DNA from 4 places in the Gelria sp. Kuro-4 genome. Region 3 is predicted to be linked to each of the others. Evidence: riboswitches for the same ligand, from Rfam matches in the RefSeq annotation. Region 3 holds a riboswitch; each other region holds the start of a gene.
What was found. Region 3 has a riboswitch for S-adenosylmethionine ahead of K5554_RS06545 (hypothetical protein). Riboswitches for the same ligand answer to the same signal wherever they lie in the genome.
Positions count from the first base shown of each region.

Region 1: linked by a shared signal. The riboswitch ahead of K5554_RS13175 (methionine ABC transporter ATP-binding protein) and the one ahead of K5554_RS06545 (hypothetical protein) in region 3 are both predicted to bind S-adenosylmethionine.
Region 2: linked by a shared signal. The riboswitch ahead of K5554_RS05695 (homocysteine synthase) and the one ahead of K5554_RS06545 (hypothetical protein) in region 3 are both predicted to bind S-adenosylmethionine.
Region 4: linked by a shared signal. The riboswitch ahead of metK (methionine adenosyltransferase) and the one ahead of K5554_RS06545 (hypothetical protein) in region 3 are both predicted to bind S-adenosylmethionine.

Region 1 is NZ_AP024619.1:2,626,365-2,633,879, forward strand. Features, by position in the region: gene K5554_RS13140 (hypothetical protein) at 1-223, shown strand, start outside; gene K5554_RS14765 (DUF134 domain-containing protein) at 613-1,143, shown strand; gene K5554_RS13155 (hypothetical protein) at 1,408-1,662, opposite strand; gene K5554_RS13160 (PepSY domain-containing protein) at 1,865-2,425, shown strand; gene K5554_RS13165 (response regulator transcription factor) at 2,598-3,275, shown strand; gene K5554_RS13170 (cell wall metabolism sensor histidine kinase WalK) at 3,272-4,684, shown strand; SAM riboswitch class I at 4,737-4,851, shown strand; partial or broken gene K5554_RS13175 (methionine ABC transporter ATP-binding protein) at 4,914-5,627, shown strand; gene K5554_RS13180 (methionine ABC transporter permease) at 5,770-6,387, shown strand; gene K5554_RS13185 (MetQ/NlpA family ABC transporter substrate-binding protein) at 6,384-7,226, shown strand; gene K5554_RS13190 ([Fe-Fe] hydrogenase large subunit C-terminal domain-containing protein) at 7,384-7,515, shown strand, end outside.
Region 2 is NZ_AP024619.1:1,135,387-1,142,901, forward strand. Features, by position in the region: gene K5554_RS05665 (ATP-binding protein) at 1-198, shown strand, start outside; gene K5554_RS05670 (DUF3842 family protein) at 250-669, shown strand; gene K5554_RS05675 (ECF transporter S component) at 840-1,376, shown strand; gene panC (pantoate--beta-alanine ligase) at 1,477-2,328, shown strand; gene panD (aspartate 1-decarboxylase) at 2,328-2,705, shown strand; gene K5554_RS05690 (homoserine O-acetyltransferase) at 2,677-3,780, opposite strand; gene K5554_RS05695 (homocysteine synthase) at 3,793-5,079, opposite strand; SAM riboswitch class I at 5,225-5,334, opposite strand; gene K5554_RS05700 (phosphoribosyltransferase family protein) at 5,417-5,977, opposite strand; gene K5554_RS05705 (hypothetical protein) at 5,991-7,043, opposite strand.
Region 3 is NZ_AP024619.1:1,310,390-1,317,904, reverse strand. Features, by position in the region: gene K5554_RS06560 (electron transfer flavoprotein subunit alpha/FixB family protein) at 1-455, shown strand, start outside; gene K5554_RS06555 (methylenetetrahydrofolate reductase) at 627-1,505, opposite strand; gene K5554_RS06550 (homocysteine S-methyltransferase family protein) at 1,492-3,933, opposite strand; gene K5554_RS06545 (hypothetical protein) at 3,930-4,589, opposite strand; SAM riboswitch class I at 4,654-4,759, opposite strand; gene K5554_RS06540 (chromate transporter) at 5,193-5,858, shown strand; gene K5554_RS06535 (chromate transporter) at 5,862-6,383, shown strand; gene K5554_RS06530 (ABC-ATPase domain-containing protein) at 6,388-7,515, opposite strand, start outside.
Region 4 is NZ_AP024619.1:2,336,635-2,344,149, forward strand. Features, by position in the region: gene K5554_RS11720 (RNA polymerase sigma factor) at 1-165, opposite strand, end outside; gene K5554_RS11725 (DUF192 domain-containing protein) at 313-654, opposite strand; gene K5554_RS11730 (glycosyltransferase family 2 protein) at 766-1,224, opposite strand; gene K5554_RS11735 (response regulator transcription factor) at 1,285-1,938, opposite strand; gene K5554_RS11740 (DMT family transporter) at 2,009-2,914, opposite strand; gene K5554_RS11745 (sensor histidine kinase) at 2,907-4,085, opposite strand; gene metK (methionine adenosyltransferase) at 4,181-5,374, opposite strand; SAM riboswitch class I at 5,430-5,539, opposite strand; gene K5554_RS11755 (helix-turn-helix domain-containing protein) at 5,678-6,058, opposite strand; gene K5554_RS11760 (HD-GYP domain-containing protein) at 6,329-7,015, shown strand; gene K5554_RS11765 (hypothetical protein) at 7,047-7,190, shown strand; gene K5554_RS11770 (hypothetical protein) at 7,413-7,515, opposite strand, start outside.

The DNA.
Region 1 (7,515 bases), 1.3 Mb from region 3:
GCTGACCGTAGGCGAGAGCCTCTTTCTCACCTTTGACGCAGCCAATTACAACCCGGCCGGCAGCCGGCAGATGGTGCAGGTATGGCAGGATCAGGTACTGCCGGTGGTTAAAGGCGAGCTTACGGGCTTTCTGGCCGGTAGAAGCGGTTCGCGTCTGGCCTACCTCCAAGAAGATCCGGACGGGAAAAAGGGTGAACTGGTCATCTTTGAGCTAGGCCAGTAAGGCTGAAAAGTACAGGAAGCGGCCCTCCTGCATGAACCGGCACTGAGCCTGAGTGAAAGGATAGCGGCTCAGGACCCCAAGGTATGCCTGCGATCGCACCCCCCTTTTAACCGAGCCACCGCTTACGAGACCGGATGTCCAGGCCGTGCAGCCCAATAGCGGCGGGTAGCGGCGAGATTGCGCGTGCTCCAGGCCCTCCAGTATCAGGCCCGCACCGGCGGTTCACACCGGGTGACTGGTACCCCGGCCTTACCGGCCTCCTGCCGCAGCGGGAGAACGTGGGAAAATACTGATTTTGCCGGCGGTACAAGCCACCGGGTTGTTGACAGGGAAACAGAATGGATTTACAGTAAACGTAAGAGCTAGAACTGCGCAGGGGAGAGATGGGGGTGCCACGGCCGAAAAAATGCCGCCGCGTGGAGTTTCTTCCCACGGTAACAGTCTTTAAGCCGGCAGGAGTACGCCGCTGCGGCCTGGAAGAAATAGTGCTTACCGTGGAAGAACTGGAAGCCATCCGCCTGAAAGACCAGGAAGGGCTGGAGCAGGAAGAGTGTGCTGCACGCATGCAGGTCTCCCGCCCCACCTTCCAGCGTATTCTCACCTCGGCCCGTGCCAAGGTCGCCCGTATGCTCACGGGCGGGTTGGCCCTGCGGGTGGAAGGCGGGACGTACGAACTTGCGGGGCGGCGCCGGCGCTGCCGCCGCTGCCAGGGTGAATTTGCCGCGCCCGCCCGCCCTGCCTCTCCGGCGGACGAGGCCCTTTGCCCCACGTGCCGGGACGACGACCGCGAAGGTCCCCCCGCGCCGGACGGCCGGCACCGGCGCCACCGTCGCCTCCGGCGGCGGCCAATGGTCACGCCCGAAGCCCCCTCCCCCGCTGAACCGCCCGGCGACGAATCGGAAGACACCTCCCAGCGCTAACTCCTGGGCTCATCCCCCGACCTACGCCTGACAACAGCGAAGCCGGCGGCTTTCAGCTGCCGGCCGCTTTTTCGGCCGCGTGCCCCCTGGGCGCGTATTGCGCCCCGCCGCCGCCAGAGCCCGGGCGGCATTCGGGCCGATGTTGCCGGCAACGAGGGCCTCAACCTTTTCCCGGGCCAGGGCTGGGCCATGGCGATGCCGGCACCGCCGGGTTCCCCCTGTGCCGGGTTGGGGCCGCCCGCCGGGTTCCCGCTGCCGTGTCACTCAAGATGAGGTACCGGCAGCGCCCGAACGGGGATCCACAGCACTCGCCAGGTCGTCGCCCTGGGACGTAATCGCAACCTTCATGTTAACCCCCCTGCTTCTGGCGCCCCGCCCGCAGCCTCCCCGTCCGCCCGGATCGGCGCGGTGCACCAGGCCGCCGCACTTGGGGCAACGCAGCCGTGCGCCCTGCATACCCGCCCTGTAGGCCAGGCCGAACTCGTAACCACCGGTAGCACAGCGAAACTTACGCTCCACCGGCCTCACCCCCTTGGCCCTCTCAGCCTAACGCTTCAGGTCTTCTAAGCCATACGTAAGTCAATAACAGCCGGAAAAAACAAGAAAATTCTCATGAAATCCTAATCGAATCCTAATCCTTTTTTCACCCCATTCTAATCCAGCTCAGCCATAATAAGACGTGAAGGTGGCCACCTTGCAGAGAAGAAAGGAGCTGGATACAATGATGTGGTTCGCGACGGCCAAAAAGGCCGCTGTACCTCTTCTGGGTGCCACGCTGGTATTTAGCTACGTGAGCGCCAGCGGCACCGCAGCAGCCAAACCCCCGGCCGCACCGGCGGCAGCGGTGCAGGAGGTTGAGCAAAAACTCCCCGAAATCAAGGGCTCTATTTTCCTGGGGCGGGCGGCGCATGATACCGCCAAAGCTCAGGAGGCTGAGCATCCAGCAGCCAAGGAAGACGCACCTGATCCGGCCCTGGCCGCGAAAGCCAAGCTCAGCCCCGCCCGGGCCGAAGCGGCGGCCCTCCAGGCCTACCCCGGAGCCAAGGTGGTTAAGACTGAGTTGGGGGATGAGAATGGGTACCTGGTTTACCAGGTGGAACTCACCGCTAAGACTGGTGAGTCCCTGGATGTTAAGGTAGACGCCGGGAGTGGCCGGGTCCTAGCCCAGGAAAAGGATGCCGGCGGCGAAACCGAGCAGGAAAAGCTGGAAAGCGAGAAGTCCGGTGCCGAAGCCGACACGGACAACATCCAGGTGGAACAAGAAGGCGAGTTTCAAAACTGACCTGGGTGAACCAGCCGGCGCCACTTTCGACCTGATCCCCCCTGCGAAAAAGCTCCCTCGCCCGCCTAGGTGAGGGAGCGCCTTTTTTATACCGGGACGCAGCTTAGCGAGCCGCTTTAACCTGACCTTAACATTCTGGAGGTACAATAGACTAAATGAAGGAGGGACCCGTGTGCGCCTGTTGGTGGTCGAAGACGAGCCCGATCTCGCCCGGGTGGTCGTTCGCCGTCTCAAGGAAGCAGGCTACGCTGTGGACCTGGCAAGGGACGGAGAGGAAGCGCTCGATTTTCTCGCGGCCGTGCGCTACGACTGCGTCATCTTGGACCAGCTGCTGCCGAAACAGGACGGCCGCAGCGTCCTCAAAGCGCTGCGCAGCCGTGGCGACAACACGCCCGTTTTAATCCTCACCGCCCTCGACGCGCTGGAAGACAAGGTGAAGGGACTGGACGCCGGGGCGGACGACTACCTCACCAAGCCCTTCGCCTTTGAGGAGCTCCTGGCGCGCGTGCGCGCGCTCCTTAGGCGTAGCGGCGAGGAACACCGGGGCCCCATTTTAACGGTAGCCGACCTGGAGCTCAATACGGTGACACACCAGGTAACGCGTGACGGACAGGAGATTAAGCTTACGGCCAAGGAATACGCCCTGCTCGAGTACCTCATGCGTCACCCCAATCAGGTCTTGAGCCGGAGCCAGATTGCCGAGCACGTTTGGGATTACGACTTTACAGGCCTCTCCAACGTGGTGGACGTTTACATCCGCTATCTGCGCCGCAAGGTGGATGACGGGTTCGAACCCAAGCTCATCCAAACAGTGCGCGGTACTGGTTACCAGTTGAGGGCGCCGGAATGATGCTGAAAAAATTGCGCGCCCTGGCCGGCGCCGCACTGCGTCTTCTGGAACGGAACCTTACCATCAGTGCCCGCCTAACCCTCTGGTTCTCGATGCTCTTGACAGTCGTCTTAGCTTTTTTCAGTTCTGTGGTCTACCTCACCTTGGACCGTGGCGGGAAGGCGGAAGTGGCAACCCTGGTCGCAACCCACGCCCAACAGGTTTTAGCCCAGGTGGAGGTGGAAGACGGCCACCCCCGCGTTTCAGAACCCATTCACCTGGCACCTTCCGGCACACAGGTGGCATTATACGATGGACGCGGCAACCGGCTCCTGGGCGAGGCGGTCCCGGGCGTCTTACCAGAGAAAATGGGGGTACCCCCCACCGGTTCGCAACCCCAGCACTTAGAAGTTCACGGCCAGGGCTGGTTTGTGGTCACCCTGCCGGTAGAGGACGGTGGCCGGGTAATCGCCTGGGTGCGGGCGGCACGCACCACCCAAGGCGTGGAAGCAACCAGCCACCGTTTTCTGTTCCTCCTCCTGGCGGCGGCACCCCCGTTTCTCCTGGTGGGTGCGCTCGGCGGGCTCTTTATCAGCCGGCGCGCCCTGGGCGCCATCGACCGGATCACCCGAACGGCCCGGGCCATCGGACAGGGCAACCTGTCCGAACGGGTCAGGGTTCCCAGCGCCAATGACGAAGTAGGCCATCTGGCCCAAACCTTCAATGAAATGCTAGGCCGCCTGGAAGCAGCCTTTGAACGCCAGCGCCAGTTTACGGCCGATGCCTCGCACGAGCTGCGCACGCCGCTGGCGGTGGTGGCTGCACAAACAGAGGATGCCCTGCACCTGCCCGCGCTGCCTCCAGAGGCCAGGGCCGCCCTGACCACCATTCAAGCGGAAACCCAGCGCATGGCCAAACTTATCGCCCAGCTGCTTTTTTTGGCCCGCAGTGACAGCTCCCGCCTGGGGCTGGAGTACGAAGAGTTGGACCTGGCCGCGCTGGTACGCGATGTAGCGGCGGAACTGGCCGCTGCGGCTGCAGCCAAGGGCCTGGAGTTCAAGGTTGAGGCCCCGTCCTCCCTTACCTTTTGGGGCGATCAAACACAGCTCACGCGGCTCCTCATTAACCTGGTGGAAAACGCCATCAAGTACACGTACCGGGGACAGGTCAGGGTGCGGCTTACGGCCCAGGAAGGCGGGATTGTCCTGGCCGTAGCAGACACCGGGCCCGGGATCCCGCCGGAGGCCCTGCCGCACATTTTTGAGCGCTTTTACCGGTTGGACAAGGCGCGTTCCCGGGCAAACGGCGGAACCGGCCTGGGCCTGGCCATCGCGCGCTGGATCGTCACCGCCCACGGCGGCCGTATCGACGTTCAGAGCCAGGTAGGGCGCGGCACCACCTTTACCGTTTGGCTGCCGCCGGGCTCTTGACAGCTCCCGTTTTCCATGCTAATATTCATGCCAACAAGTGAATAGCTGAGGGCTCTTATCCAGAGAGGTGGAGGGACTGGCCCTGTGAAACCTCGGCAACCAGCCGCTCATGCGCGGCCCGGTGCCAATTCCAGCAGGACGAGAGGTGCTGTCCTGGCAGATGAGAGTGCGGAATTAAACCCCTCCGTCTGTCGGAGGGGTTTTTGTTGCTTCAAGGAGGGAGAAAAAAGTGATCGAGGTGAAGCACCTGACAAAGGTGTATGAGACACCCACCGGGAAGGTAACGGCGCTTACGGACGTGTCCTTCCGGGTGGCGCAGGGAGAGATCTTCGGCGTGATGGGCCTTTCCGGCGCCGGTAAGAGCACCCTCATCCGCTGCCTTAACCTCCTCGAGCGGCCCACCGCCGGCGAGGTCTGGGTGGCGGGCCGGAACCTGGCGACACTCGACCGGAGCGAGCTGGCCCGGGCGCGCCAAGGCATCGGCATGATCTTCCAGCACTTCAATCTCCTCAAGCTCCGCACCGTAGCCGAGAACGTAGCCTTCCCGCTGGAGATTGTCCACGCACGGCCGGCGGCCATCAAAACGCGCGTGGCGGAGTTGCTGGAGCTGGTGGGGCTGGCGGACAAAGCCGGCGCCTACCCGCACCAGCTCTCCGGCGGCCAGAAGCAGCGGGTGGGCATCGCCCGGGCGCTGGCCTGTCGCCCGAAGCTCCTCCTTTCCGACGAAGCCACCTCGGCCCTCGACCCGGAAACCACCCAGTCCATCCTGGCGCTCCTTAAGGAGATCAACACCGGCCTGGGCGTAACCATTGTTCTCATCACCCACGAGCTGCCCGTAATCCAGGCCGTGTGCGACCGGGTGGCCGTGCTGGAACAGGGCCGGCTGGTGGAGGAAGGGCCGGTCCGGGAGGTCTTCAGCCGCCCGCGGGCGGCGGCCACGCGGCGCCTGCTCAGCATCAGCGGGCTCTTGCCGCCAAGCCGGGTGACCCTGGCCCCGGCGGCGGGGGTGGTGTAAGGTGCGCGCGCTGCTCACCGATGCGGCCCTGCAACGCCTCATCCTGGAGGCCACTGGGCAGACCCTCTCCATGGTCGGCCTTTCCTTGGCTATCGCCCTGGCCGCTGGGGTACCCCTGGGGGTGCTGCTGGTGGTGACGGCACCGGAGCACCTGCTGCCCCGGCCCCGGCTTAACGCCGTCCTGGGGGCCGTGGTCAACGCTGGGCGCTCCATCCCTTTTATCATCCTTCTCTTTCTCCTTATGCCCGTCACCAAACTCCTGGTCGGTGTCGCCATCGGCACCCGCGGGGCCATCGTCCCCCTGGCGGCGGCCGCCATCCCCTTTGTGGCGCGCGTGGTGGAGAGCGCGCTCAAGGAGGTGGATCCGGGCGTGGTGGAAGCGGCGCAGGCCATGGGCGCCTCACCGGCCCAGATCATTTTCAAGGTGCTTCTCCCGGAGGCCTGGCCGGCGCTCCTTCTGGGATTCACCCTCACGGCGATCAACCTGGTGGGTTACTCGGCCATGGCGGGAGCCATCGGAGGAGGTGGTTTAGGGGACATCGCCATCCGTTACGGCTACCAAAGATTCCGTGACGATGTGCTCTTAGAGACCGTCGTCATCCTGATCGCTCTGGTACAGGTTGCCCAGTCGGCCGGCAACTGGCTGGCCCGGCGGGCGGCCAAAGATCAAAGGGGGTTCAGTGCATGAAAACAAAAGTTCGCCTGGCGCTCTTCATTGTCGCCGTCCTCGTCGCCACGAGCCTGGCGGCCTGCGCGCCGGCCAAGCCCCAGGAAAATGGCGGCAGCTCGGAACCTGCCGCCCAGGCCCAGGTGACGCTTAAGGTAGGCGCTACCACCGTGCCGCACGCGGAAATCCTCAACTTTGTCAAACCCGCCTTGGCAAAAGAAGGCATCACCCTGGAAGTAAAGGAATTCAGCGACTACACGCAGCTTAATCCCGCTCTGGCGGCCAAGGAGCTCGACGCCAACTACTTCCAACACATCCCGTACCTGGAGAGCTTCAATAAGGGCACCGGCAACAGCCTCACCTACATCGCCCGCGTTCACATCGAACCCATGGGCATCTACTCTAAGAAGCTTAAGGACCTCAAGGATGTGCCGGCCGGTGCCAGCGTCGCCATCCCCAACGACGCCACCAACGGCGGGCGGGCCCTGCTCCTTTTGCAGAGCGCCGGGCTTCTTAAGCTGAAAGAAGGCGTGGGCATCACCGCCACGCCCCTCGACATCGCCGAGAACCCGCACAACCTGAAGATCAAGGAGCTGGATGCGGCCTCCCTGCCGCGCACGCTCGCAGACGTGGACCTGGCCGTGATCAACACCAACTACGCCCTGGAAGCGAAGCTGGTGCCCACCCAGGATGCGCTTTTTATCGAAGACAAGGATTCGCCCTATGTGAACGTCCTGGTGGTGCGGCCGGAGGACAAGGATAAAGAGCCGCTTCAAAAACTGGCCGCTGCCCTCAACACACCCGAGGTGAAGCAGTTCATCGAGGAGAAATACCAGGGCGCCGTGGTACCGGCCTTCTGACGGCCGCCGCCCGCTTTCGCCCTTTGTCCGGCCGGTCCCGGCCTTCCCGTGGCGGAGCAACGTACTCTGCGCGGCCTGGGACCGGCTTGTCTTGTGCGGCTGCAGCGCCGGGTAGAGTGAAGGCGCTTCCGGGTTAAACTAAACCGGGGTGATAGCGATGGAACTTGAACTTACCCCGACCCAGGCTTTGCGCCGGCGCCTCTTTCGGGAGGTGGCAGGCGCGCTCCAGGCCGGAACACTGGTCGCAAAAGTGGAGGACTTGGCAAAAAGCCTGACCCCGTTCTGGCGC
Region 2 (7,515 bases), 180 kb from region 3:
GAGCGTTTCTACAAGGTGGAGAAGGCGCGCACGCGCACCACAGCCGGCACAGGCATCGGCCTGGCCATAGTCAAAGGGGTGGTGGAGGCGCACGGCGGGCGCGTCTGGGCCGAAAGCACCCCAGGCCGCGGCACCACCTTTACCTTCACCCTTCCTCCAGCCGGCAGGAATACCGGCGCGGGCGGCGAAATAAATTAAAGTGATCGGAAGAGCGGTCCGAAGACCGCCCTGGTGTCGGGGAGGTTTAGCATGATCATAGCGGTTATCGACGGGCTGGGCGGCGGCATCGGCAGCCAGCTCATCGCCCAGCTCAAGACGAACCTCCCTGCGGGGAGCGAAATCGTTGCCCTGGGTACCAACTCCGCCGCCACCGCCGCCATGGTGCGTGCCGGCGCGGCCCGCGGAGCCTCCGGCGAAAACGCCATCCGGGTGACGGCCCGGGAAGTGGACGTCATCGTCGGGCCTTTGGGGATTATCATCCCCAACTCCATGATGGGCGAAATCACCGCTGCCATGGCTGAAGCCGTGGTGGCCAGCCCGGCGAAAAAGCTGCTTCTGCCCGTGGCCCAGCCGCACGTGGAGCTGGTGGGCGTACCGGCGCAGCCGCTGGGTGCCCTTATCCGCGCGGCCGCCGAAAGGCTGGGGGAGCTGCCTAAGCCGGCGCGTTGAAGCCGTGTGGGCTGAACAGGGCCCGATGAATCGGGCCCCAAGGGACGGGAAAAGCGTAGGAGTGCAGTCCATTGTGCCGCCATTGCACACGAATGAGTTTTGGACCATGAAGGCCCGCGGCCGGTTCGAAAACCGGCCCCGGGCCTTACGTATTTGTGAGGAGGTAGAGTATGAAAACACGTGACCTGGTCGTTGCCGGGCTGCTCATCGCCCTGGCCGTCACCCTGCCCCTGGCGGCCCACCTGATCAAGGTGGGCGGGCCGGTGCTCCTGCCCATGCACATCCCGATTTTCCTGGCCGGCCTACTGCTCGGCCCCGGCCTGGCTGCCGCCGTGGGTGTGCTGGCGCCGCTCGTGAGTTTTTTCCTGACCGGAATGCCGCCGCTCTCCCCGCCCGTGCTGCCGCTCATGGTGGTTGAGCTGGCCACCTATGCCCTGGTCCTTTCCGTTCTTACCCGCCGCACGTCCTGGAGCATCTGGCTTACCCTGCCTGTTGCCATGCTGGCCGGCCGTGTGGCCCTGGGGCTTGCGGCTGCAGTCATCGGTCCCCTGTTCGGCTTCCACGTCAACCCCGTGTTTTACGTGTACGGCGCCCTGGTACAGGGGCTGCCGGGGTTGGCCCTGCAGCTCATCATTATCCCCCTGGTGGCGCTTCAGCTGCGGCGGAGCCACCCTGCCGTTATAGCGGGGGATATGGCCAAACCGTGACGAAAAGTCTCGAAAATAAGCGGCGCGCCCTCGTCTGGGGCGCGCCCGTGTGCTATAATGGAACGAAACGAGCTCCTGTAGAGAAGGGGTGAACTGCAGCGTGAACGTGGTAGAGACAATCGCCGGTGTACGGGAGCTGGTGCGGGCCGAGCGCCGGAGGGGGAAGAGCATCGGCCTGGTGCCTACGATGGGCTACCTGCACGAGGGGCACCTCAGCCTGATTCGGCGGGCGCGGACGGAGTGTGACTTTGTGGTGGTGAGCGTTTTTGTTAACCCACTCCAGTTTGGTCCCCAGGAGGACTATAACACGTATCCCCGCGACCTGAACCGGGACGCCCGGCTGGCTGCGGAAGCAGGTGCCGCTGTTATTTTTCACCCGGCGCCGGCGGAGATGTATCCGGAAGGCTTTCAGACCCATGTGGAAGTGGAAAGGCTCAGCCAGGGCTTGTGCGGTGCTTTTCGTCCGGGACACTTCCGCGGGGTGGCTACGGTAGTGACCAAGCTGTTTAATATTGTCACCCCCGACCGTGCCTATTTCGGCGAAAAAGACGCGCAGCAGTTGGCGCTGATTCAGCGGATGGTGCGCGACCTGAACCTCGATGTGGAGATCGTCCCCCTGCCCATCGTGCGCGAGAGCGACGGCCTGGCGCTCAGCTCCCGCAACACCTACCTTTCCCCGGCGGAGCGGCGGGCGGCCACCGTGCTCTACCGGGCCCTCCTGCGCGGCCGCGACCTGATTGCCGCCGGCGAACGCGACGGGCGGCGTGTGGGAGAGGCCGTACGCGGCACCCTCCAGGCCGAGCCCCTCGTCAGCCGCATCGATTATGTTGCGGTTGTGGATCCGGAAACGCTGGCGGAAAAGGCCGCCCTTTCCGGCCGCGTAATGCTGGCGGTGGCGGCCTATATCGGCAAGGTACGGCTTATTGACAACATCAGGGTGGTCGTCGACTGATGCTGCTCAACCTGCTCAAAGCCAAGATCCATCGCGCCACGGTTACGGCGGCGGACCTGCACTACGAGGGCAGCATCACGGTGGACCGCGCGCTGATGGAGGCTGCCGGCCTGCTGGAGCATGAGCGAGTGCAGGTGGTGGACGTCGACAACGGTGTCCGGCTGGAAACATACGTCATACCCGGGGAGGCCGGGAGCGGTACCATCTGTCTTAACGGCGCGGCGGCGCGGTTGGTGCAACCGGGGGACAAGGTGATCATCATGGCCTACACCTGGGTGAGCGCTGAAGAAGCTCTGGGCTTCCGGCCGCGGGTTGTGCTGGTGGACCAGGCCAACAAAGTCAAGGAAATCAAGCTCCCAGGAGAAACTCCTCGATGATGTAGCCCAGTTGATCGAATTCGATAAGAAAAGCGTCGTGGCCGTAGGGAGAGATGATCTCACGGTAGGCGGCGCTTTTCTTGTTGGCCCGAAGCGCCCGCACGATTTCCTTCTGCTGGTAGGGCGGGAAGAGAAAGTCCGAGCTGATGCCCACCATGAGGACTCGCGGGCGGTAGCCGGCCAGGGCGGCTGTAAGCGAAGGGTATCCTTCCTGGAGGTCGAACAGATCCATGGCTTTGGTGAGATACAGGTAAGAATCGGCATCGAAGCGCCGCACCAGTTTTTCGCCCTGGTAGGCCAGGTAGCTTTCCACCTGCAGGCGGCTGTCCAGGCGATACCGTTCCTCCGGCGGGCTGGCCCAGGCATGACCGAATTTCCTCCGCCAGGAAAGGTCGCTCTTGTAGGTGATGGTGCCGATGGCCCGAGCCAGGGCCAGGCCCTGTACCGGGTCGAGCAAAATGGCCTGGCGTTGGGCGTAGTTCCAGGCCAGCGCCTGGGTGGAAAGGGCGGCGGCTGCACCGATGGCGACGACGTTTTCCACGAGCGCAGGGTAGGCCCGGCCCCACTCCAGGGCCTGCAGCCCGCCCAGGGAGCCGCCGGCCACGGCTACCAGGCGCCTTACCCCCAGCTCCGCCAGGAGGCGGTGCTGCAGCTTTACCATATCGGCCACGGTGATCACCGGGAAGGAGCGGCCGTAGGGCCGGCCGGTGGCCGGGTGGAGGCTGGTCGGCCCGGTGCTCCCGGCGCAGCCGCCCAGGATGTTGCTGCAGATGACGTAGTAGCGTTCGGTGTCGAAGGCGCGGCCGGGGCCGATGAGCGGGTCCCACCAGCCGGGCGCCTTATCCTCCGGCGTGTGCCGGCCGGCGGCGTGCGCGTCGCCCGTGAGGGCATGGCAGATGAGAATGGCGTTGTCCCGCGCGGCGTTCAGCTCCCCATAGGTTTCATAGGCCACGGCCAGCGGGGCCAGGGTGGCGCCGCACGACAGGGTGAGGCCCTCCGGGAAGGTGACGGAGCGGGTGTGCACCAGGCCGACGCCTTCCAGGTGCCTTTCTACTGTAAGGGGAGCTCCGGTCATTTTGCCACCTCCTCACGAAACGGCTGTTTTCAGGGCCTGGTCCAGATCGGCGATGATGTCGTCCACGTCCTCGAGCCCGATGGAGAGGCGCACCAGGTCGGGCGTAACGCCGCTGGCGAGTTGTTCTTCCTCGCTCAACTGCTGGTGGGTGGTGCTGGCCGGGTGGATCACCAGCGAGCGGGCGTCCCCCACGTTGGCGAGGAGCGAAAAGAGCTCCAGGCTGTCCATGAACCGGCGGCCGCTCTCCACCCCGCCCTTGATGCCGAAGGTGAGAATGGCGCCGCCCTTCCCCTGCAGGTACTGTTGGGCCTGCGGGTAAGAGGGGTGGGAGGGTAGGGCGGGGAAGTTCACCCAGCTCACGTAGGGCGAACCCTCCAGGTAGCGGGCCACGGCCAGGGCGTTTTCCGCGTGCCGCTCCATCCTAAGCGGCAGCGTTTCCAGGCCCTGCAGGAAGAGAAAGGCGTTAAAGGGGCTCAGGCAGGCGCCGGTGTCGCGCAGCAGTTGCACCCGGGCCTTAACGATATAGGCCTGTCTGCCGAACGTCTCTGTATAGGAGATGCCGTGGTAGCTGGGGTCCGGTGCCGTGAAGGCGGGGAAGTTCCCGTTGGTCCAGTCGAAGCGGCCCGAGTCGACGATGACGCCGCCGATACTCGTGCCGTGCCCGCCGATGAATTTGGTGGCGGAGTGAACTACGATATCGGCTCCCCAATCGAAAGGCCGGCAAAGGTATGGGGAGGCAAAGGTGTTGTCCACAATGAGCGGGATGCCGGCGGTGTGGGCCACCTGGGCGATGGCGCTGAGGTCCGGCACGTCCAGCTTGGGGTTGCCGATGATCTCTACGTACAGGGCCCGCGTGCGGGGCGTAAGGGCACGCCGAAAGTTTTCCGGGTCGCCGGGGTCCACAAAGCGCGTGGTGATACCGAAGCGGGGGAGGGTGGCAGCAAAGAGGTTGTACGTCCCGCCGTAGAGGCTGCTGGCGGAGACAATCTCGTCGCCGCTGTGGGCCACATTGGTTACGGCGTAAAAGACGGCGCTTAGGCCGGAGGCGGTGGCCAGGGCGCCCACACCGCCTTCCAGGGCGGCGACGCGCTCTTCAAAAACCGCCACCGTCGGATTGTCAATACGGGTGTAGATGTGCCCGTTTTCCTTCAGGGCGAACAAGTCCGCGGCGTGCTGAGCATCGCGGAAGGTGTACGAGCTGGTCTGGAAAATCGGGACGGCGGTGGCGCCGGTGGCCGGGTCGGGCCGCTGACCGGCATGAATGGCCAGGGTGGCAAAACCGAGTTTGCGCTGCGACATGTTTATTCCTCCCAAGTTAGGGTATAGCGAGGAGACAGGCCTACAGGATCCCGGGAAGCCTTGGTTGCGGCGAGAGAGAGACTGGCGCGCGCCCTGCACAGGCAACAAAAAACCCTCTTCGATAAGAAGAGGGTTTCTTCGCCTCCTCTTATCTCTCAGAGCGGGCCCGCTCTGCAGGATTTGGCACCGGGTTGGGCATCCCCAACTGGTTGCCGGGCGTCATTGGGCCAGTCCCTCAGCCACTCGCGATAAGAGTTTCCTGTGCAGTTGTTGCCATTAACTATACACGCCGGCCACGGGTTTGTCAATACCCTACGGTTACGAATTCCTTCAAGCTTTAAGCCGGTCGGCCTGCAGCACTCTTAAAAAGGGGCAGCTTCTCGAGAAAGATGATGTCGTTGCGCTCTGCCGCCTCACCCTCAGCCAGAATGGCCGCCCGGGCCGCCACCGTGCCGCCGGCGCTCTTTACCAGGTGCTCTACCGCCTCCAGCGAGGCGCCGGTGGAGATCACATCGTCCACAACGGCCACCCGCCGGCCGCACACGGCGGCGGCGTCCTTCCCGTCCAAGCAGAGGATCTGCTTTTTCTGGGTGGTGATAGAGACCACCTCGGTGACCAGGGGGTCGATCATGTAGGGCTTAATGCTTTTTCTGGCCACGAGATAGCGCTTAAGCCCCAGGATGCGCGAAAGCTCCTGCGCCAGGGGAATGCCCTTGGCCTCGGCGGAGACCACGAAGTCCACCGGGGGCAGGCGCCGGGCGATCTCGGGTGCCGCGGCTTCCACCAGCTCGGCGTCGCCCAGGATGACAAAACTCGCAATGGCCAGGCCCGGTGCCACTTCCACCAGGGGCAGCTCCCGTTCCAGCCCGGCCACGCGCAAATGGTACGTTGCAGGCATGGCACAACCTCCTTTACACTCCAAACAGCGCGATCAGGTACTTCATGGCTACCCCGGCCAGCATACCGAGGAAGGGGTCGGTGGTGGCGGTGACGGCCGCCGTCACTCCACCCACCAGGGGATCGGCCGTGACGGCCAGTTCGGCGTTGATGGGGAAGGTGACGATGGCGCCCAGCACCAGGAGAAAGCCGGCGATGGACTGCATAGGCACGTAACGGCCTAGCCGGGGCAGCAGTCCAGCCACCAGGATAAGGCCCATAAGAGACATCATTAAGGCACCGGACAGCAACGGGTGCGGTGCGGCCCCGGTGGCGGAGATGATGGATTCTACCGGTCCCCCGCCGAAGAGGGCGGAACCCAGGTCTGCCAGGCTGGAGACGATGGCCAGGTGGTCCAGGTTGAGGGTAGTCTTGGCGATAGAACCAGTGATATTACCAAAAGCGATGTTGGCACCGATGTTAAGGCAGATGAGGGCGGCGGCGCCGCGCAGCACGCGGGGCGTAGCGATAGGTCGCTGCAGAATGAAGCGCTCATACTCGCTGTTGTGGGCCACCGGGTTTACCTTGCCCAGCAGGTTGGCCACCATGGTGGAGACCGCTACCGAGGCCACGATGGTGTAGACCAGATTCTTGGTGGGCATGTAGACGAGAAGGGCAGTAGCGGCCGATACCAGTCCCACCGGCAGCTCTTCGCGCACCATGTTGACGGCCACTGCCGTGAGCACCACGCCTACGCCCGCCATCATGCCGTTGGTGACCACCGGCCCGACAAAGGTCACAATGGTCTGGAGAAGGCCCAGAATGCCGATCACGGTCATAACGGCACCTTCCCAAATCAGCATGGACAGACGTTCCTGGCGGTTTTGCCCCATGGTGCCCACCAGAGTAATCGTTTCCGCCTGGAAAGAGATGGGCGCAACCAGGCCGAAGGCCAGCGCGCCGGCGGCGCCAATGAAGAAGGCCACGGAGGTCGGAAGGGCAGCAAAACCGAAGGAGAGGGCGAGCAACCCCTGGGGAAGACCGTTGATGATGACTCCAAGCGCAGCCAGCAAGTCCTGTAGGCTCAAGGTTTGTCCTCCTTTCTCGGCTTGGGCGAGGAGCGGGAGAAAAAAGAATATCCCGGCACGAACAATTAGCCAGGATGAACATAAATTGTTCGCTTCGAGTATAGCAGCAAGAACGCCGGCCGTCAAGACGGTTGACGTCCAGGTTGTCCAGCGCACCACCAATAAGGCGCCCGGCCGGCCGTCGGCGCAAATGCAGTATACTGCAGGCAGAGCGCTTCCGGGTTGCAGTGGCTTGCAGGGGACGAAAACAGGGAAAGCCGCGCCTGGTTGACACAGACTTGGCATGTTTTTTGCAAATAACAAGGGCGGTACCAAGTCGGTACCCACAAGAAGGCTGGTGGTCAAGAAAAGGGAAAACACGAAGAAGGGAAGGGGTGGTGTTCCGCCGATACCGCCGAGACCGGAGCGAAGCGTAAGGAGTTGCAGTATCCTGACCTGTGTCTGCAGTTTTGTTCGTATTCTGCAACATTTT
Region 3 (7,515 bases):
TTGACCTGGTCGAGGACCAAATCCCCCTGAAGGTGCTCGAGGTTGTCCCCCTGCCTCAGCCCGCCGTTCGTCTCGAGGACGCGGCGGTGGTAGTGGCCGGCGGGCGCGGCATGGGTTCCAAGGAAAACTTCCAGCTGTTGGAAGAACTCGCCCGGGTGCTGGGCGGTGTGGTGGGGGCCACGCGGCCACCGGTGGACGAAGGCTGGATCGGCGCCGACCGCCAGATCGGCCAGAGCGGCAAGACCGTCGCCCCCCGCCTCTACATCGCCTGCGGCCTCTCCGGCGTGGTGCAGCACACCGTGGGCATGCAAAAGGCCGACGTGGTGGTGGCCATCAACAAGGACCCCCACGCCCCCATCTTCGACCTCGCCACCTACGGCATCGTCGGCGACGTAAAAGACATCCTCCCCGCCCTCACCGCGCGCTTTCGGGAGTTTAAGGCCAAGGGGGCCTGAGCACTACGAGGTCTGTCCCTGCGGTTGGGAAAAGACAAGGCTGTCGGTCGTAAGCGGCCGACAGCCTTTTGTGGCGCCCGGGAAAGGAAGTTGGACATCGGTGAAAGAAGATGGCCGCCTCGTGGCCAGGACGATGCTTTTGCTCGGCACTTAGCGGATCCGCCGCATTCTCTAAGCCGGCGAGGCAGCAACGGTGCTTTGCGGGGCGAGGCAGGCGAGGACACGTTCGGGATGTCCCATGGGAAAGAAGTGGATGCCGGCGCCCAGGGGAGCCAGGTCGGCGAAAAGCCGGCGCGCCAGGGACGGGCCGCAGGTGGGGTCTGCGTCCAGGTGCGCTAACACCTCATTGGGGATGCTGATGCCGGGGACGCGCACCACCAGGTTCCGGGCCATGGCCGCGCCGGTAAGCGGGAGGAACCCGAAGAGCACCGGGACGTGCCACGGCTCGACGGCGTGCGCGAAAGACTCCGCTACGCCCACTTCAAAGACAGGTTGGGTTTGGATAAAGTGTGCCCCGGCGGCCAGTTTCTCCTCCAGGCGCTTGAGCTCGCGCGCGCGGTCGCCTGCCCCCGGATTGGCCACCACGCCGATGAGAAAGCCTGTGCCCGGCAGTTCCCGCCCGGCCAGGCTCCGCCCGGCGTTAAGGCCGGCCGCTATGCGCACCAGGCCGGTGGAGTCTACATCGTAAACGCCGGTCGCCTGAGGGTGATCGCCCCGGGCCGGCTCATCGCCGGTTAAAGCCAGGATGTTGCGTACCCCCAGGCCCCACGCGCCTAAAAGTTCCGCCTGGAGGCCCAGCAGGTTGCGGTCGCGGCAGGTAAGGTGAAAGATGGTCTCAAGCCCGAGCTCCCGCTGCACCAGCGCCGCCACGGCAATGGGGCTCATCTTGAGGCGCGCCATGGGGCAGTCGGCGATGTTCACGGCATCCACCCGCCCGGCCAGCTCCCGGGCCTGTGCCAGGACGGGCGCCGGGTCGGCCCCGCGCGGCGGGTCGAGTTCCAGCGTTACCACAAACTGGCCGCGGGCGAGTTTTTCTTTAAGCGTGGGCATCTGTTTCAACCTCCTTACTTTGTTGCGCCCGGGCGATGAGCTGCCGCGCTAATGCCACCGCTCCCACCCCGTCAGCTGCATAGCCGTCCGCCCCGATACTCCTGGCATACTCTTCCGTCACCACCGCCCCGCCCACCATCACCGGCAGGTGCGGAGCGGCTCTTTTGACCGCCTGTACCGTTTGCTCGAGACTCGGCAGTGTTGTGGTCATGAGGGCGCTTAACCCCACCGCGTCGACACCGCCCGCAACCGCGGCCACCACCTCCTCCGGCGGCACGTCCCGCCCCAGGTCCACCACCTGAAAGCCGTTCGCCCTAAGCAGCGCCGCCACGATGTTCTTCCCGATGTCGTGGATGTCGCCGGCCACGGTGGCCAGGGCTACACGGCCGGCGCGGGCTACGCCGGCGGTGCCGATCGCCCGCTCGAGCAGCCCAAGAGCCGCTTCCATGGCTTCGGCGCTCAAAAGGAGCTGGGGAAGGAAGTACTCACCCCGGGCGTACATTTCACCTACCTGGCCCAGGGCCGGGAGGAGATCCGTGTTGAGCAGTTCCAAGGGATCGCGCCCGGCAGCCAGTTCCTCTTGTACACCCCTCACCAGAGCGTCTTTCTCACCCCGGCGCAGGGCCTGCCCCAGGTTTGCCCCTTTGCTGCGGTTCACTTCCCCTTCCCGGGCCACCTCCCCACCCTTTGGAGCGGCCGGCGCTTTTCCGGCCACGGTCTCAATGTACCTTTTTGCTCCCGGGTCACGCCCCGTCAGCGCCGCACCGGCGAGAAGGGTTTCCTTGATGCGGGTGCTGGCCGGGTCGGCGATCACGGCATCGAGGCCGGCCGCCAGGGCCATGGCCAGGAAGGTGCTGTTCAGAGTCTCCCGCCCGGGAAGGCCGTGGGAGACGTTGCTCACGCCGAGCAGCGTGCTGAGGCCGAGGTCTTTGGCCAGGCGTACAGCCCGCAGGGTCTCCCGGGGACCGGCCTCGGCCGCCCCGGCCGTCAGGGTAAGGCAGTCCACCAGCACGTCCTGGCGCGCAAGGCCCGCCTGCTCCGCCGCGGCCACTATTCGCCGGGCCACGGCCACCCTTTCCTCCGCCCGGGGCGGTATCCCCTGTTCATTCAGGGTGAGGGCCACCACCGCCGCCCCGTACTTTTTTGCCAGCGGCAGGACCGCCGCCAGGCTCTCCGGCCGACCGCTCACGCTGTTGATGAGGGCGCGCCCCGGATACTCCGGTAGAGCCGCCGCCAGGGCCTGTGGGTTGGCGCTATCTAGAACGAGCGGGCTCCCCAGTTGTGCGCCCAGCGCGCGCACGGCGTCCCGGAGGAGTTCGGGCTCCGGCCCGCCGGGAAGGCCGACGTTCACGTCCAGTGCCCCGGCCCCTTCTTCTTCCTGGCTGCGCCCCAGGGCCACCACCTCGTCCCAGGCGCGGGCCTTAAGGGCCGTGGCCAGGGCTTTTTTGCCGGTGGGGTTGATGCGCTCCCCGATGAGAAGCGGCGGGCATCCGCTCCCCACGAAGACGGTGCGGCTCCGCGAGCTCAGAGCCGCTCCGGGGATAACTGAACGCGCGGGTACGGCGCGCCCCTTCACTGCGGCTGTAAGTGCCGCAATGTGCGCCGGCGTGGTGCCGCAGCAGCCGCCGAGGAGCGCCACGCCCAGGTCGAGGAAGCGCTTCCCCCAGGCGGCGAACTCCTCCGGTCCCACGGGAAAGACGCTTTGCCCGCCTTCCGGCCGGGGCAGGCCGGCGTTGGGCTGCACCACCAGGGGAAGGGCTGTCGCCCGGGCCATCTCTGCCAAAACCGGCCAGAGTTCCTGCGCGCCACCCGAGCAGTTGGCCCCCACTGCCGCCGCTCCCAGGTGTGTGAGCACCACCGCCGCCGTGACCGGGTCCGTACCGGTAAGAGTGCGGGCGCCATTGCTGAACGTAAGGGTTACCACCACCGGGAGCCCCGTTTCCCGCGCCGCCAGGAGCGCCGCCCGCGCCTCCCCCAGCTCGCCCATGGTCTCGACCCACAGGATGTCCGCCCCCGCCGCAGCGCAGGCTTCAGCCTGCTCGGCAAAGACGGCGTATGCCTCCTCAAAAGTAAGGTCCCCCCAGGGCGCAAAGAGCCGCCCGGTGGGGCCGATGGAGGCGGCCGCCAGCGCCCGCCCCCCGGCCGCCTCCCGTGCTAAGCGCACGCCCGCCGCGTTAATCTCCCGCACCTTGGCCGCAAGGCCGTAGGCGGCCAGCTTCACCCGGTTGGCACCGAAGGTGTTGGTTTCGATGATCTGGGCACCGGCGGCCAGGTAAGCCGCATGCACCGCCTGCACGCGTTCGGGGTAGAGAAGGTTCCAACCCTCCGGGCATTCGCCCCGTGCCAGCCCCTGGGCCTGTAAGAGTGTTCCCATCGCCCCATCCACGATCACGGCTTTTCCCTCAACCAGTAAGTCAGCCAGATTCACTGCTCCTCCTCCCTCCGGTAGCGACAGCTCGTGCGCGGGCAGGCACGGCAACCACCGTTCACCGCCACGGGCTCCTTCATCCAGGCGATCACCGCCGTAACCGATTTTCGCGGTATTAGAAGGAGCGCCGCACTGAGGCTGATGCCGAGCCCCTCCGCCCCCGCCGCCTCAAGGAGCCGCGGCTGCACCGCCAGGTCCCAGTCGGCGTAGCCTGGACTCACCCGGGGAAGGAGGCAATACCCCCTCGCCCGCGCCTCAGCCGCCACCGAGTCGTTCACCTCGTCGGCCAGGGCCTCGGCCGCCGCCGAACCGGCCGCATCCAAGATGGCGCCTCGGGCGTACTCGCCGCGGGCAAAGGCCACCGCAGCCGCCTCCTCCAGCGCCGGCCCACACGTCACAGCGAGCGCCGTCAGGTGCTCCGCCCCGGCCAGGCGCCGCACCATGCGCGGCCCACTCACGGTAAGGTCCGTCCCGGCAAGGGTAATCTCGCCCTCCCCCACCTGCACCACCGGGTACGTCCGCCAGGAAAAGGCCGGCGTAAGGAGCTCTTCCGCTTCCGCCACCACCTCTTCAACACGCTCCGCCCACCGCACGTCTAGTTCCCGGCCACCCTTCAGGCCCAGGTAACGTGTAACCTCACGCCTGTCAATCCGCATCTTTCCTTCCTCCCCGGCGCTAAAAAAGGCCCCTTCCCAAAAGGAAGAGGCCTCTTGTGCGCTCCTCTTATCTTTCAGGAATCCTCCTGCTGGAATTGGCACCGGATCGGGCGCTCCCGATTGGTTGCCGGGCTTCATGGGGCCAGTCCCTCCGCCACTCTGGATAAGAGCATTTTTCAGTTGTGGTTAGCCATATTCTAGCCGCTGAAGCGGGCACTGTCAAGGGGGATGTCGTTTCGAACTACGGTTTTTGAGAAGGATTATCCGGCCGGTCGCCGAAGTTTTTACTATCCGTGGCCCAGCACAGCCGCTTGCCGTCCCGCAGGGCTTCATGCTCCTGGAAGCGCTGAACATCCTGAGCCATGGGACCCAAGCAGCCTCGACCCTCCCGGCCCGGAAAGCGTGCACTCCGCTGATTATGGCCGACCCCGAGACGACCCCTCAGGGGCGGGTCGGATCGCCGGGTGGAAGAACCGGCGCTCGGGTTCCGGCTACCTTCGCCGGTTGGTTGGGACAAGGCGGCGCGGAGCTGGCATAGATTTGCTTCCTATGTTATCCTATAGATAATCTGGCTTATTAAGGTAGGAGAGGGATGGTTTTGGGATGCAGGCGGGGGAGAGAGCGGGGAAGGCCCCGCTGAGCCGGTACGGGGAAAAGCAGGATAAAGGTAAGGCGTTCTTGCCTCCCACGCCGCTGCGCCTCTTTTGGTCTTTTTTCACCATTGGCGCGTTCACTTTCGGCGGTGGCTACGCCATGCTGCCCCTCATCCGTAAGTCTATTGTGGAGCGATCGGGCTGGATGGAAGATGAGGAGTTTGTGGACGCCATAGCCGTGGCCCAGAGCTCACCGGGCTCCATCGCCGTGAACATCGCGGCTTTAACAGGTTACAAGCTGAGCGGCCTGTCCGGCGCACTGCTCTCGGTGGCGGGGGCTGCCCTGCCCTCTTTCATCACCATTCTAGTGGTCGCATCTATCTTTCTGGGCGTCCAGCACAACCCCTATGTGCGCGCCGCCATGGCGGGAATGCGCCCGGCCGTGGTCGCGCTCATGGCCGCCGCCGTCTTCGACGTGGGTAAGACAGCCATCAAAAGCCGCTTCGGCGGCGCCCTCGCGCTGCTTGCCCTGCTGGCTCTCATCGGCTTCAACGTACACCCGGTGTTCGTCATCATTGCGGCAGCCACCGCCGGCGTAGCCGCCTGCCGCCTTGAGGTGGTTAAAGCGGAAAACGGTGCCGCTCAGGAAGAAAAAAAGGACAAGGAGGCCAGGTAAGACGTGATACTGCTTAAGCTTTTTGCCACCTTCTTCAAGATCGGCCTCTTTAGCTTCGGCGGCGGCTACGCCATGATCCCGCTGATCCAGCGGGAGGTCGTCACCCTGCACCAGTGGCTGACCCTGTCCCAGTTTATCGACGTGATTGCCATCTCGCAGGTGACGCCCGGGCCTATTGCCATCAATGCCGCTACCTTCGTGGGCTACAAGGCGGCCGGTGTTTGGGGTTCGGCTGCCGCCACCACCGGTGTGGTTATGCCCTCTGTGCTCGTGATCCTCGCCCTAACCTGGGTTTTCCTCCGCTACCGCTCGCTGGCGGCTGTGAAGGCCATGTTCACCGGCATCCGGCCGGCCGTGGTGGCCTTGATCGTGGCGGCCACCTGGAGCATAATCCCATCCTCCATCACGAATGTGAGCGGTGTGATCATTGCGGTAGTCGCGTTCTTCGCCATCCGCCGCCTTAAGCTCGATCCCATCTTGGTCCTGGTTCTGGCCGCTGTGCTGGGTGTGCTGATCTTCCAGTAGCCTCCTACCGCTTCTGGCGCACCGCGAGCCGGCGCAGGCGGTTGATAGCGGCGGCCAGTTCGTGGGGGCGCGGCGCGGCCAGTTCTCCAGGGTGCTGGCCGCGCCAGGGGGAAACCACCTCCAGGCCAGCCTGGGCGCAGTCGCTGAAGACAGCCGTCACCACCTCGCGCAGCGTCCGGTGCCGGTCTATGTAGTGGCGCGCTGCGTAGCGCAGCATCGCAGCGATGGCGTTCGCCTGCGCCGGGTCCACCAGTTGCTCCACGCTCGCCAGGTCCAGTTCCTCATGGCCGAGGAGGACGGTATCCGTCCCCTTGGCCTTCACTTTATCCCGGGCGCCGATGGCAAAGCTCTCCGGGAGCGGGATGCGCTCGGTTACGCTGGTAAGCGGCATTCCGGGTTCGGGCCGGCGGCCACTGGGGCGCGCCGCGGCGATGGCCCGCGCTTGGCCTGTCACCTCGGCCGGCAGGTAGTTTTGCATGCGAATTACCCGGTCGGCCACGTCCAGGTAGTCCCCGGCCCCACCCACCACCAGGATGGTGGACACGCCGAAGCGTTCGTAAAGCTCGCGCACGCGGTCGATGAAGGGTGTGATGGGCTCACCGGCCTTGGGGATAAGCTCCTGCATGCGCGCGTCACGGATCATGAAGTTGGTGGCGCTGGTGTCTTCGTCAAGGAGCAGGAGACGCGTCCCCACCTCCAGCGCTTCTACAATATTGGCCGCCTGTGAGGTACTGCCGCTGGCGTTGGGCGTTGAGAAGTCGTGTGTGTCCTGCCCGAAGGGCAGGTCACCGATGAAAGGGCTGATGTCGACGCCGCTCACGCTGCGGCCGTCTTCGGCGCGAATCTTCACCGCATCCGCCACGGTCACCACCAGTTCGCGCCCGTCGCCGGGGATGTGGTTGTATACCCCGCGCTCGATGGCCCGCAGGAGCGTCGATTTACCGTGATACCCGCCGCCCACGATAAGAGTTACACCATGGGGAATGCCCAGGCCGCGCACGCGGCCGCGGTGGGGAAGATCCACCTCCACGGCCAGCTCCGGCGGCGTGCGGAAGGGTACCACCCGTCCTTCCTTGAGCGGCCGGTCGCTGGCGCCGCTTTCCCGCGGGAGTATGGCCCCGTCGGCCACAAA
Region 4 (7,515 bases), 1.0 Mb from region 3:
GTTACCCTCCTGGGCCAGGTCTTCGGCATCGTCCGGCGTCGGGGCCAGGCGCCGCGCCGCCGCCCACACCAGCGGCTGGAAACGGCCCACCAACGCCGCCAGCGCCGCCGGCTCCCCCCTTTGCGCCGCCCGCACCAGGTGCTCCAGCTTTGTCTTGTCCGTCATCCTCTCCCCTCCTCCGCCTTAAGTTTACGGCGGGAAGGGGAGAAGAGCCAAAAGCCGGCCTGGTGCAACTCTTCTGCAACTTTCGCTAAGTGCCGGCCGTCAGCCGACTGAAGGCGCAAAAGGAGCCCGGCACACCACCTACCGGGCTTAACATAAACCCAACTCCAAAGTATCGCCGCATCTAAGATCGGCCCGCGCCGCCGCCCCGGCGCTGAGCCCGAGCAGCTTCTCGACGCGCACGCGGCCCGCCTGGGCCGGAAGTATGGCCGGATACACCGCCACTACCTTAAGATCCCGGTCCAGGGCCACCAGGTCCAAGGGGTTTTGCACCGGGACACTGGCCAAGCTGCCGCTGCCGGCGAAAATCCCCACCCCGTCGGCCAGGCGGAGGGCGCCTTGCCCCATCATCCCCCGGCGGCTCGTCAGCTCGCTGGCGAACAAGATCTTCCATACCAAAATTCGACCGGTTCGGCCGTGGCGGAGGTACATTTTGTCAAACCCCCTCGAAAACAATTCTAGCAGCCACGGCCCGTTTGTCCATCCGCCGCCGGTCTTAATTTTCTGGGTAACTTAAGGCCTGCATCACAGGGTGTCGGGGTCCTAGGAAAGGATACGCGTCACCGCCCGGCCGGCGCGGCCCGGTGCCTGCTTGGCCAGATCCATCAGGCAAATCACCTCGCCCCGGCAGCACGCGATCCCCTCCTCGTACGCCTCTGCGCCCGGGGGAACGCTTACGGCCGTAAGGGTGCAGAATTCCCGTGCCAGCCGCTCCGCTATGGCCGGTGTCTGGTCGCAGGCACCGGCACTTACCACCACCACTTCGAAATTGGGGCGTCCACGCGCGTCCAGGTAGTCCAGCCCCAGGAGCCAGCGCAGCACCCCCTCAATTTTGTCTTCATCATTGTGGGCAATGACCAGGATGCTGATGAAGGGCTTCTCGTCCTTGGCCCGCGTGCGCTCCCTCCAGCTGCGCCGCACGGCACCAATGAGAGCCAGGAGCCCGTACACCGCGAGCAGAATCAGGATGTACCGCGACAGGTCACTTCCGGCCCAGAGCATGCTTTCACCGCCCTTTCGCTGCATGCTATGCTCCGGGTGGAAGCCGCGTGCCTGTCACGCCTAGTTGATATCCACCAACCCGCGGCGAATGGCGTAGAGCGCCGCCTCGGTACGATCGTCCACTCCGATCTTGCGGAAGATGCTGGTAACGTGGTTTTTCACGGTCTTTTCACTGATGGCCAGGGCGGTGCCGATCTCCTTGTTGCTCTGCCCGTGGGCGATGAGGCGCAGCACCTCCTGCTCGCGGGCCGTAAGCCCGTCCACCGTGTCCTCCTCCTGCCCGCTGCTCAGGCGCGTAAACTCTCCCAGGAGTTTTTTCGCGGCCGGCGGCGAGATGTACGAATTGCCATCTTTCACCGCCCGGATGGCGCTCACCAGCCCCCCCGGTTCCACGTCCTTGAGGACGTAGCCTTCCGCCCCGGCACGCACCATCTCCAGCAGGTAGTCGCGGTCGTCGTGAATGGTGAGCGCCACCACGCCTGTGCCCGGGTATTTTTCCTTGATCTCCCGGGTAGCCTGCACGCCGCTTACGTCCGGCAGGTCCAGGTCCATCAGCACCACATCCGGGCGCACGCTCCCCACCGCGGCTACTGCATCCTTGGCGGTACCCGCTTCCCCGACGATCTCGATGTCCTCTTCAAGCTCCACTATCTTCTTAATACCGCTGCGCACCAGCGGGTGGTCGTCAACCACCAGCACCCGTATTTTCCCCACCTGCTAAACCCCTCCTCCAGGCCAACTTATTTCACCTTTATATACATATCGACGCCTAGGACCAGCTTTGTTACTTCTCTGCCAGGACCTTTGACCCGGCGGGCCGGCTTGGGGCCGGTGCCTGGGCAAAGACCACCGCCGCCAGCACCAGGGCCATGCCGGCGGTCTGCAAGAGGTCCAGCCGCTCGCCCAGGAGAACCAGCCCCAGAATCACGCCCACCACCGGTTCCACGCTGGCCACCACCGCCGCCCGGCCCACCTCCACCAGCCCCAGACCCGTGGTGTACGCCACCCAAGGCACCAGGCTCCCCCAGAGGCCCAAAGACAGGGCCGGACCCCAGAAGGCCGGTCCGTGCGCATGTTGCACCAGGGCCAGCGGCCGGTGAAGCAGCGTCAAGAACAAGGTGCCGAACAGGGTGCAGTACAAAACCGTGGTTTCGGCCGGATAGCGCGCGCGGGCCTTTTTGCCGAAGATGCCGTACAAGCCGTAGGTGACGCCTGCACCGAGGCCGGCCAGCACCCCTGCAAGGTTGAGCCGGAGCGCCGTCAGGTTGTAGCCGCGCGCCACCAAAAAACACCCGGCCAGGGAAAGAGCCACAGCGAACGCCTTACCCGGGCTGAGAGGCTCGGCGAAGGCCAGGCGGGCAAAGAGCGTGGCAAAGGCAGGCGCGGTATAAAGGAGGATAACGGCCGTGGTAACCCCTGCCTTATCGACGGCCGTGAAATAGAGGATGTTATAAAGTGCACCGTTAACCAGGCCGAAGGCGGCAAAAAGTTTAAGGTCTTCCCGGGCCAGGCGCGGCCAGCCCCCCTGCCGGCAAAGGACCAGGGGAACCAGTCCCAGCAGCGACACCACCCCCCGCAGCCAGGAAACATCGAGCGGGCTCAAGCCCAGGTCAAGCAACCGGCGGGCGAAGACGCCGATGCTTCCCCAAGCCGTCCCGGCGAGGAGAATCCAAGCGTAGCCCTTATTCACCCGCTTTACCCCCTTCGGCCGCCGCCTCCCCCAACGGCAGGTGCAGCTCCACGCGCGTGCCCCTGCCGGGGGTGCTCTTTATGCGCAGGGCAGCGCCGATGAGCTCCGCCCGCTCCCGCATCCCCAAAAGCCCCAGGTGCTCGCCGCCAGCGGCTTTCGCCACCCCCTTCTCCGGCACAAAGCCCTTGCCGTTGTCCACCACCCGCACGGCCAGGAAGGCCGGGTTGAACTCGATCCGCACCTGCGCCTGGGTCGCCTCGGCGTGCTTGACCACGTTGTTCAGGGCCTCCTGGATAATGCGAAAGACGCAGCTCAACATGGTGGCTTCCAGCTGCTGCTCTTCGCCGTGCACCGTCACGGTTATGCTGAGGCCCGTACGCTCCTCAACCTGGACGGCCAGATTGTCCACCGCCGCCTTAAGCCCCAGGTTGTCCAAGGCAGGTGGCCGCAGGTTAAAGATGACATCGCGCGTCTCCCGGAGACCGCTGCGGATGATCTTTTCCACCGTTTCCAGCTCGCTCCGCGCCTTGTCGATATCCTCTTCCAGCAGGCGCTGCGTCACCTGTAGTTCGAGCAGGGCGCTGGCCAGCTGCTGCGCCAGGCCGTCGTGCAGATCGCGGGCCACCCGCCGCCGCTCCTCTTCCTGGGCCTGAATAACCCGCACGGCGATTTCGCGTTTCTCCTGCACCGTCGCCAGGGTTTGGGAGAGCTGCTGGATGTTGCCGCTCAGGTAGTCGATGGCCACGCCCACCTGGGCCGTCAACGCCTCCGAGCGGCTGAGCAGGCGGGTTACGTTGCGCAGGTTGCGCTCGATCTCATCGCGCTGGGCCCGCAGGGCCTTTTCTTTTTCCGTGAGCAAAATAAGGCGCACCTGGACATCGCGGGCGCGCTCGTAGGCGCGGCGGATGTCCTCCTCGCCGTACTGGCTGAAGTCGCGGCTCACCCGCATCAGCTCCATGCGGGAGCGCTGTTCTTCACTCCGGGCGGCGTCCACCGCTTCAATAACGTCCAGGGTTTCGCCCTTGACCCGTTCCAGCTCCCGCTTCAGCCGGGCCACCTCGGCCCGCGCCTCGTCGGCGATGGCGCTGATCTGTTTCTGGCTTTCCTTGATGGTATCGACGGTCTGGTGGAGAATCTCCTCCAGGCGGGCCAGGTCGGCGTTAACCTCCATGCCTTTTTCACCCCGGCTTACAGTATTCGACTTCCCGGCCCTGCCTTCCTGCCAAATCTTGAGAGCTTTATCCCGGAGTAGAAAAAAGCCTCCGCTCAGCGGAGGTCTGCGGCGGCCCGGCGCAGGGTTTCGGCTTTATCGGTTTTCTCCCAGGGAAGGTCCAGATCGGGGCGGCCGAAGTGCCCGTAAGCGGCCAGCCGCCGGTAGATGGGACGGCGCAGGTTCAAGGTCTCGATAATGCCCGCCGGGCGCAGCTCAAAGTGCCGGCGGATCAGCTGGGCGAGTTCGTTGTTGCCCAGGGCACCGGTGCCGAAGGTATCGACGGTGATGGACACCGGCCGCGCCACGCCGATGGCGTAGGCAATCTGCACCTCGCAGCGCTCGGCCAGGCCGGCGGCCACCACATTCTTAGCCACGTAGCGCGCCGCGTAGCTGGCGGAGCGGTCCACCTTGGTGGGGTCTTTGCCGGAAAAGGCGCCGCCGCCGTGGCGGGCGCTGCCGCCGTACGTGTCCACAATGATCTTGCGCCCGGTAAGGCCCGAGTCCGCCGCCGGGCCGCCCAGGACAAAGCGCCCGGTGGGATTGACAAAAAAGCGGGTACGGCTATCGAGAAGCTCCGGAGGGATCACCGGCTTGATCACCGTTTCGATGATATCGGCGCGGATCTTCTCCAGCGGCACGTCGGCCTTGTGCTGGGCCGAAACCACCACGGCATCCACCCTCAGCGGCCGGTTGCCTTCGTATTCAATGGTAACCTGCGTCTTGCCGTCCGGCCGCAGGTACGGAAGCAGGCGGGTTTTACGCACCTCCGCCAGCCGCCGTGCCAGGCGGTGCGCCAACGAGATGGGCAGCGGCATCAGCTCCGGCGTCTCGGTGCAGGCGTAACCGAAGACCATGCCCTGGTCGCCGGCGCCGATCTGATCCCAAGGATCGGCCTGGCCTTGTTTCGCCTCCAGGGCCTTGTTCACGCCCAGGGCGATGTCCGGAGACTGTTCGTCAATGGCAGTCAGCACAGCACAGGTGTCGCCGTCGAAACCGAACTTGGCCCGGGTGTAGCCGATGCCTTTGATGGTTTCGCGGACCAGGTGAGGAATGTCCACGTAGCAGTCGCAGCTTATCTCCCCCATCACCAGCACCAGGCCGGTGGTGACGGCGGTTTCACAGGCCACGCGGGCATTGGGGTCCTTGGCAATGATGGCATCCAGCACAGCATCGGAGATCTGGTCGGCCACCTTGTCCGGATGCCCTTCGGTGACCGACTCTGAGGTAAACAGGTAGCGCTCCGGCACGAAAAGTCCTCCCTTCAATCAAAAAGGCCGCCTCAATTTGGAAGCGGCCTGGGCACTCCTATCTTCCAGAATTGACATTCTGCAGGAATTGGCACATCACCAGGACACCCCCTGGCACGCTGCCGGGTTTCATCGGGCCCGTCCCTCCACCTCTCTGGATAAGAGTTTTATTCACTTGTCCAGCTTTTCGTTCCGATACTAGCATATCCAGCCACGGGTGTCAATAGTCCGTGCCGGCCGGAGCGTTTGGACCGCCGCACCGCCGGGGTGAACTGCCTCGGCATGGAGCAAGGCCCCGGCGGTTCAGCCTTCATGCCCGGTGTCGGGGGAGCGGTCCTTGACAGCGTGCAGGAAGTTCGCCAGGTGCTGTACACCCTCCGGCGGCAGGTCCGCCAAGAGGGTGACCAGGTTTCTCAGTTCCGGGCGGCGGAGAAAAAGATTCACCACGTCCTTCAGCTCCGGCGGGATGCACTCGGTGACTTCCGCCGGGGAAAGCACCAGGTAAGCCACCGGCACCCCGTAGAGCTGTGCCAGCCTGCGCGCGTTTTGCAGGGAGGGTTTCTTCTCACCCCGCTCGTACGCGGAGACGAGGCTGAAGCGAATCCCCGTGCGGCGCTCCACATCGTAGATGCTCATGTTGCGGGCTTTGCGCCAGGCCCGCAGGGTAGCTCCTAATTCTTGCATCGAATATGCCCCCACTTACAGGTATTGCCTCTACTTTTCGCCCCAGCGGCGCATAGGGCCTATGCACTGCAGGTAGATATATGTATCCTTGCTGAGCATAAGGGAGCAATTGCCGCCTAGGTCCGCATAAACAGGCAAAACTGCTGTTACTTGCTTTTGGCAGTCGTCGATTCGAATGCTATAATGCGATTTAGACTTACATGATTCGGCCCTGATCGACTTCCGTTGTAGAAACGAGGCAGATCGGCATTGGACTTCTTCTTCCAACTTTTGGCGCAGCTGGAAGACGCACTCCCAGACGTTCACCGACACTCTTTGAACACGGCTAAGCTTGCACTGAAAGCTGGTAAATATATGCGCCTGGACGCTGCCGCCCTGGAAAGCCTGGTCACGGCGGCTTTCTTGCATGACGTGGGGAAGCTGCGGATTGCGCCGGCGGTTCTACATAAGCCCGGCCGCCTCGCTGCCGCAGAGTGGCAGGAGATGGTAAAGCACCCCCGGTACGGCCTGGAAATGCTGGCCGGTCTGCACCCGCCTGAGCGCCTGGCGGCCGGCGTGCTCTACCACCATGAGTGGTGGAACGGCGAAGGTTACTTTGGGCTCCGCGGGGCAGGCATACCGCCGGCGGCGCGGCTCCTCGCCCTGTGTGACAGCTGGGACGCCATGACGTCGCCCCGCGTTTACCAACCTACTAAAACCCGGCAGGAGGCACGCCAGGAACTCGAGCGGATGCGCGGCCGCCAGTTTGACCCGGCGCTGGTCCCTCTCTTTCTCCGCATGCTGCAGGAAGAGCAGTCGCGCAGCCCGGCCGAAAGTCTGAGGGACGCCAGCGAGTGGCTCGCGCGCTGTTTCCAGATGTACCGCAATTTTCACAACCCGGTGGTGTACGCAGCCAGCCTCTTGATCGACGACTTGGTGCTCTGCGATGTGGTTGCCCAATGCGCCATTACCCGTTGAAAGTCGGAACCACCGAAGGGGGGTGTACCGGATGGCCCAGGAAGAAGCCCGTACCGATCCGGACAGAGCAATCGTTGTCGGAACCAAGGACGATGCGCCTGAGAAGGACCTCTTAACCGAAGCCGAAATCCGTGCCCTGCTCAGGAGCCTGGAAAACGGCCGGGGGAGTAAGTAATAGTTTATTTAATCAGTACAAACGAAAGATTCTGATCCAGGTGCGGACGGCGGAGAAAGGAGCAGAGCGGCGCAGCCGCCGGCCGCCGGCGACCCGCCGCAAAAAATGACCGGCGTGCAGTGGCTCCGGCAGCAGACGAGGTCCAACGAAGCAAACAGTCCCCCACCGCTGTGGTGGGGGACTCTCTCTATGGGCCGCCGGCAGCCGGTTGTACGAAGGCTTCTAGAAGAGATAATGCGCGCTCAGCTCGCGCAGGAAGGCGCCCAGGCGCTCGCTCAGGCGAAGCTCCTCCGCGGGCGGCTTCCAGCCGTGTCGGCTGAGGTAG